DNA from 2 places in the Pseudoalteromonas sp. KS88 genome. Region 2 is predicted to be linked to the other one. Evidence: riboswitches for the same ligand, from Rfam matches in the RefSeq annotation. Region 2 holds a riboswitch; the other holds the start of a gene.
The links. Region 2 has a riboswitch for lysine ahead of lysC (lysine-sensitive aspartokinase 3). Riboswitches for the same ligand answer to the same signal wherever they lie in the genome.
Positions count from the first base shown of each region.

Region 1: it holds a riboswitch for lysine, as region 2 does, so the genes downstream of both, dapA (4-hydroxy-tetrahydrodipicolinate synthase) here and lysC (lysine-sensitive aspartokinase 3) in region 2, are expected to answer to the same signal.

Region 1 is NZ_PYHV01000018.1:43,178-46,595, reverse strand. It holds gene C7Y70_RS11405 (protein adenylyltransferase SelO family protein) at 1-434, opposite strand, end outside; gene C7Y70_RS11400 (DNA-3-methyladenine glycosylase I) at 452-1,156, opposite strand; lysine riboswitch at 1,329-1,522, shown strand; gene dapA (4-hydroxy-tetrahydrodipicolinate synthase) at 1,658-2,542, shown strand; gene C7Y70_RS11390 (2,3,4,5-tetrahydropyridine-2,6-dicarboxylate N-succinyltransferase) at 2,558-3,298, shown strand; gene C7Y70_RS11385 (PLP-dependent decarboxylase) at 3,298-3,418, shown strand, end outside.
Region 2 is NZ_PYHV01000019.1:47,186-50,603, reverse strand. It holds gene C7Y70_RS12400 (4'-phosphopantetheinyl transferase superfamily protein) at 1-95, shown strand, start outside; gene lysC (lysine-sensitive aspartokinase 3) at 69-1,469, opposite strand; lysine riboswitch at 1,547-1,718, opposite strand; gene nhaD (sodium:proton antiporter NhaD) at 1,832-3,079, opposite strand; gene C7Y70_RS12385 (hypothetical protein) at 3,239-3,418, shown strand, end outside.

The DNA of each region.
Region 1 (3,418 bases), on a different contig from region 2:
AAACATCGAGTTGTCGGCACGCCTAGTGCGTGCATTGCTTCACTCATTATGTATTCACGTACTGCCGGGCCAATAGCGCAGCGACCATCACCACCACGAGAAAACGGTGTCGCCCCAGAGCCTTTTAACTGAATATCCCAAAGTAATCCTTGTTGATCGGCAACAGCCCCAAGTAAATGCGCGCGGCCATCTCCTAAGCGAGGTGAAAAGTGACCAAATTGATGGCCAGAATAGCCCAGCGCAACGGGCGCTACAGTTGAGTCTATTTGGTTACCACTAAGCACTGCGGCTTGCTGTGCTGATGAAACATCAATACTCAATTGTTTAGCCACGGCGTCGTTAAATAACAGCAGCGAGGGCTCGCCAACTGGACTCGGTCTATCGGCGATAGCAAATTGCTCTGCTATGTCGGTATAGCGTGATACTAATTTCATTAAATTACCTTTCGCCGCTACTGCGGTTCAGTTGTTTGAATACCCACACGGTTATCACCCACGCTATAGGCTACGATTAAGCTTAGCTCTTGTAAACTTAAGCCACTTTGTTGCTGTAATTCATTAAAAAATGCTTGTGCGGCAGTGAGCGACTTTTTAGTTTGTAAGCCACCATCAATAATTTTATGTGCGCGCAAGTAGCTTTCTACGTCGCGTGAAAGTAAAAACGTATCTTTACCTAGAGTTCTTAATGCATAAGGCCCAGTGTTACCACCTAAGCGCGCACCGTGTTTTTTTAAATACGCCCATAAGCCAATAATGTCGTCTGTAGGCCAGTTTGCAATAAACGCACTAAAACTGCCGTGTTCACTCGCTACTTCATGAATCATGTATGCGTTATCAGTAATCGTTTGTACCTTTTTAAAGTTACGCACAATACGCTCATCACTGGCTTTTTGTTCTAGCATATCAGGTGGCATCATCAGTAACTTTTCAACACTAAAATCCCAAAATACTTCCCTAAAACCAGCCCACTTACTATTAATAACAGACCAATAAAAGCCACTTTGAAACACTTTACGGGTAAATTCCTCAAGCCATGCGTCATCAGGTAAGCTTTTCAGCTGAGACGGTTTTAAGGGCGGATGTAATAGCTGCTGAAGCATGGCCTTACCGCCTTTTCTTTGTGCTGCTCGTTTATATATATCCTGAAACTTTTCCATCGTTTTACTACCTTTACTGTTTCTGCTTATTAGTGTACGGAAAAATGACCTTATACGTAATACTCTCGAGTAAACGATCGCTTCTACCTTGACACCTAGACGGCTAAAATGCTTTAATCACCGCCATTACCCCTATTTAAGGTGTGAGTTTGAACATTTTAAACTCACACTGTGGGCTAGAAGAGGTGCGTTATTCAGGTAACGTATGTGAGGAGCACACACTCCAGTGATCATACGTGAGGGGAATTAACGCCGAGAAATAACACTTTTTGTGAAGGGTTATTTCGGGCGACTGGGTTGAATCCCAGCGACTGTCACCAACAACAGCTGCGCTGTTGATAAGTTTGGTGGAGAGCTTCTGGTCTTAGCATAATAAGGCCTGTGCGCCCTATTATTTAAGCCCATTCGCTCTTCGAATTTTAAAGTTCGACTGATGTAAATGCGGCATATCTATATTTCTTCCTCATTTTACTCAGCGAACACCTGATAAGTTCGTTGCAGATGAAAAACAACTTTAATTTAAACGACTACCCGCTATGGACCGCTCTCGTCACGCCTTTTACTGACCGCGGCGAAGTAGATTATGCGGTACTTGAACAACTTGTTGTACAACAACAAGCTGCTAATAATGGCATTTTACTACTCGGTAGTACGGGCGAAGGCTTAGCGCTTAGTCTGAAAGAGCAACAAGCCATTGTTGAGCATGTATGTCAGTTAGAACTCAATGTGCCATTAATGGTTGCCGTTGGCGGTATGAACCTAACCCAACAAATTGCGTGGGTAGAGTACTGTAATCAACTGCCTATTCACGGTTATTTACTGGGCTCACCACTGTATGCCAAGCCTGGCGTTGTAGGTCAAACTCATTGGTTTGAAAGCCTACTCAACGCAAGTGTTCACCCATGCATGCTCTATAACGTACCTGGTCGCAGTGCGGTAGATATTCCACCAGCCGTTGTTAGCACTTTAAAGGATCATAAAAATTTATGGGCACTTAAAGAAGCCAGCGGTGATATTGCTAAATTTGAAGGGTTTAGAAAAGCCTCGCCAGAGTTAGCAATATTCAGCGGTGATGATGCCCTTATGCCTTATTTTTCTCAAGCCGGAGCGAAAGGCTTGGTTTCTGTAGCAGCTAATGCATGGCCAGCACAAACCCATGAGTTTGTTAAGCGCAGCCTTAGCGGTCAGCACCCAAATTTATTTGCTGATTGGTCGCAAGCAATCCATAGCTTGTTTGCCGTCGCAAACCCCATTCCCGTAAAAGTTTTGATGCATTTACAAGGGCGACTAAACAGCCCGTATTTGCGTCCACCGTTAACTCATCTCGAGCTAACGCAAACAGATTGCATTAACAATGCAAACAACACCATTTTATCTTGGCATTAAACACAGGTTTTTATAATGAGCTGGTTAGAACTATTAAATAATTTAGAATCAGGCGCCGTTCGCGCTGCAACACAAGACGAAAAAGGCCAATGGCACGCTAATATTGAAGTAAAACAAGGTATTTTAGAAGCGTTTAAAAACGGTACTAACACCGAGTTTGCCGGTGGTTTTGTTGATAAGCACAACTTGGCACCGCAAGAATTTACCGCCGAAAATGGCGTACGTATGGTACCCGGTGGTTCAAGTGTTCGCCGTGGTGCACACGTTGCTAAAGGCACAATTATTATGCCACCAGCGTATGTAAATATTGGTGCGTTTATTGACGAAGGCACTATGGTTGATAGCCACGCTCTTGTTGGTTCGTGTGCACAAGTAGGTAAAAACGTTCATCTAAGTGCTGCTGTGCAACTAGGTGGTGTGCTAGAACCAATTGGCGCAAGCCCTGTTGTTGTAGAAGACGATGCGTTCATCGGCGCTGGCTGTGTAATCGTTGAAGGGGTCGTTGTTAAAAAAGGTGCGGTACTTGCGCCAGGTGTGCGTTTATCAGCCACAATCCCAGTTTATGACTGCGTTAACGAGCGTCAACTAGATAAAGGCGAGCCAATCCCTGAGTACGCCATTGTGATCCCTGGCTCACGCCCGGCTTCAAATGACTGGGCACGCGAGCAGGGTTTAAGCATGTCATGTGCATTAATCGTAAAATACCGTGATGAACAAAGTGATGCGTCTTTACTACTAGAAGAGGTTTTACGTTAATGACCTTTTTGAGCACGCCAGTTAAAACCGCCATTGATGAACTTTCGAGTAACCTCGATACCCCATTTTTTGTCTACGATCTCGACTCACTAAATACACATTTAGCGCGTTTAGTGGCGC
Region 2 (3,418 bases):
TTGATATAACTATCGTGAATAAAAAAAGCACTGACTGGCAGTGCTTTTACATTGATGATTTAAGTCAGTTACGCGGCGTGTTCAAGCTCAAGTAAACGACTATGTATAGCTTGCACGACTAAATCTGATTCAGCTTGTTCAACTAAAAAGCATAAATTGTGTTTACTTGCACCGTGGCAAATTAAACGAATGTTAAAATCGCTAAGCACATTCATTAAATTAACTTCTTGCTGGCGCAGCTGAATTTCAGAGCCTATTAATGCCACCAGCGTTAGGTTATTTTCAACCGACACATGGCAAAATTCAGCGAGTTTATCTAAGCACTCTTGATCAAGCTCTGGACGAGAGGCATTTGGCGCATTATCAAGGGTAATTGCGACACTAATCTCAGAGGTTGTTACCAAATCAACCGAGATATTAAACTCGCTTAATATAGTAAATACACGGGCTAAAAAGCCACTGGCTAACAGCATTTCTGGGCTTTTTAAAGTTAACAAAATTTGGTTTTTACGTTGCGTAACCGCACGAATACCCGGCACTTGTGACTTTTCACGTTCGATCCACGTACCACCTCGCTCGGGTTCACGGCTTGAGCCAACAAACACACTTATGTGGCTTCTACTGGCTGGTAAAATAGTTGCAGGGTGTAATACCTTTGCGCCAAACGTGGCCATTTCTGCCGCTTCATCAAAGCTTAGGCGGGCAATGGGCGTGGCTTTGACACACAAACGTGGATCGGTGCTAAATATACCCACAACGTCTGTCCAAATGTGTACACTCTTTGCGTTTACGGCTTCTGCTAATAACGCCGCACTGTAGTCTGAGCCGCCTCGGCCCAGAGTGGTTGTTTGTCCGTGGGCATCACTGCCAATAAAGCCTTGGGTAACGACAACATGTTCTTTAAGTAAGGGTATTAAGTGCGTTTTAGCGGCCATAGCAGTGGCTGTTACATCAGGGGTTGCTTTTGAAAACTGACTGTCTGTTTTTAACACTTGGCGTACATCAAAACGCACTGCGTCTAAACCATTTAGGCGCAGTACTTGCGTAAATAAATACGACGATAAACGCTCACCAAAGCTTAATAATTCATCGTGTTGTTGCTTAGATTTAAGGGCTTCACTGGCAAGGGATTTAAAGGCTTTAATTGTTTCAGCAAAGCCATGCGCTAAATCAGCATCAAGTGATAACTCATTCAAGATAGCGTCTTGAATAGCAATCACGCCGTTAATATGTTCGCAGCGCTCTTGCGCTGTTAAGTCTTTTTGGCATAAGGCAACTAGGTGGTTTGTTACACCTGCGCTGGCACTTACAGCCACAACGCGCACTGTGTTATCAGCTACGATAATCTCGCTACAACGGCTCATTGCTTCAAAATTAGCTACGCTGGTTCCGCCAAATTTAGCCACAACGTAATCTGATTTTGTATTGCTCAATTGTTGCGTGTTATCTGTAACTACTTGGGTATTCATGTCGTCTCCTGTTGTGGTATTCATACCACGATAATACAAGAAGAACTTGGCAAGGGGGTGCTTGATAAGAAAAGTCCACTGCCAGAAGCTCTCCACCTAAATTGGTGACAGTTTTGAGGATTCAGCCCCATAAACCGAAAAACCACTGTGACGTCAGTTGTTCTTCTCGGCGAGTATTTCCCTCCTTAATGATCAAAAGCAAACGTCGCTTCACATTAAGTACCTAAATATCGCACCTCTTCTGAATGTTAGGTTAACCGCTTTAAAAAACAGCCAAAATAACAAAGCCCACTGTAAAGTGGGCTTTGAAAGTTATCGTTTAGACGTCTAGCTGTCAAGTTGTTTTATTAAATCTCACTCTATTAAATAAAACTGCCAGCAACATAAGAGCCAACATAACCTACCGTATAAGCAATCAATAAATAAACCGACATACGCAGATAACTCATAAAGGTCAGTGCTTTTACTTTACTCATAGCAATAATACCCGCGGCCGAGCCAATAATAAGCATAGAGCCACCCACGCCAGTGGCATAAGTAAACGATAGCCATTGCTGCGGACTCATCATAATATCGGCTTTAAGTAGTGCTGCTGTCAGTGGCACATTATCAACGGCGGCTGACAAAATACCCATTAGGTAATTTGCATATTGCGCTGGCATTAGCTCATATAGGTGTGTGAACTTACTAAGCATGCCCACTTCTTTTAATGCGCCAACGAGTAACAGCACACCAACAAAAAATAGTAAGGTGTCGTATTCTATTTCACGAATGTAATCGATAATTTTTTTGTTTACGTCTTTTTTGCGCATTAAAAACTGGGCGGTTAAAAACATCAGTGACAAGCCAAACAAAAAGGTTAACAACGGTGGTACTTGGTAAAGTACGCTAAGTGTTAATGTAGCCATAATGGTTGATAAGAAAATAACCGCAATGGTGATATCGGTTTTTTCAATTCGGCGCTCTTGCTGTTTGGTAAACTCAACGGCACCATTTAAGCCAAACGACAACATAATTGCCAACAGTGCAACACTTGTAAGTGCTGGCACAATAAGTAATAGCAAGTTTGCAATGCTGACTTTGCCATCGAGGAAAATCATCAGTGTGGTTACATCGCCGGTTATCAGTGACACCCCGCCAGAGTTCACACTAAAAACAATTAATGTAGCGTATTTGATAAGCTTTTTCGGATCGAGTTTTAACGACATCACCACAGCAAGAGAAATTAGCGTGGCGGTAATATTGTCTGAAATCGACGAAAATAAGAAAGAAAACCCACCTATTAAAAACATCAGCCTTCGTTCGCTTATGGCGCTTGGCATTACTCTGTGCACAATATTTTGGATAAAACCTTTGGAGTTCAAATAGGCAACAAAAGTCATTGCAGCCATTAAAAACAACCAGAGTGTGGCAATCTCTAAAATATTGTGATCAAGTTGATGTTGTATATTTTCGGGGCTTTGCCCGTTAAGCGGCGAGATAAATAAGATAATCCAGCATAAAGTACCAAAGAAAAGCGTAGTTTTGGCCTTGTTTACATGGATAATATCCTCTATAACGATGAGCACAAATGCGACCGCTATCAGGGTTAGGATAATTGACGTTACCATGGTGTTTGAACAACCTTTAGAAAAATGTAAAAATTGCATTCTTATGTCACCTGTGTGACACGGCGCGCAGTCTAGCACCAAAGGCTTTGTAAAACTATTGCCATTTACCTATTTTTAACTAATCGCTGAAACTGCCTATATTAGATTTACTGGAGCGTTATGATCCCAGCTAAAAAGTTGCTAAATACCCTTACCGAACACTGGGGAATGTTAGAACTATTATTTAAACGTTTTAAGATGGCTGATTTTAGCTTAAAAGACGTACAAAATGCGATCAAACAAAAACAACCTACTTGGTCAAATGAGCGCATTTATAAAGAAACCAACCGACTTTTAAAT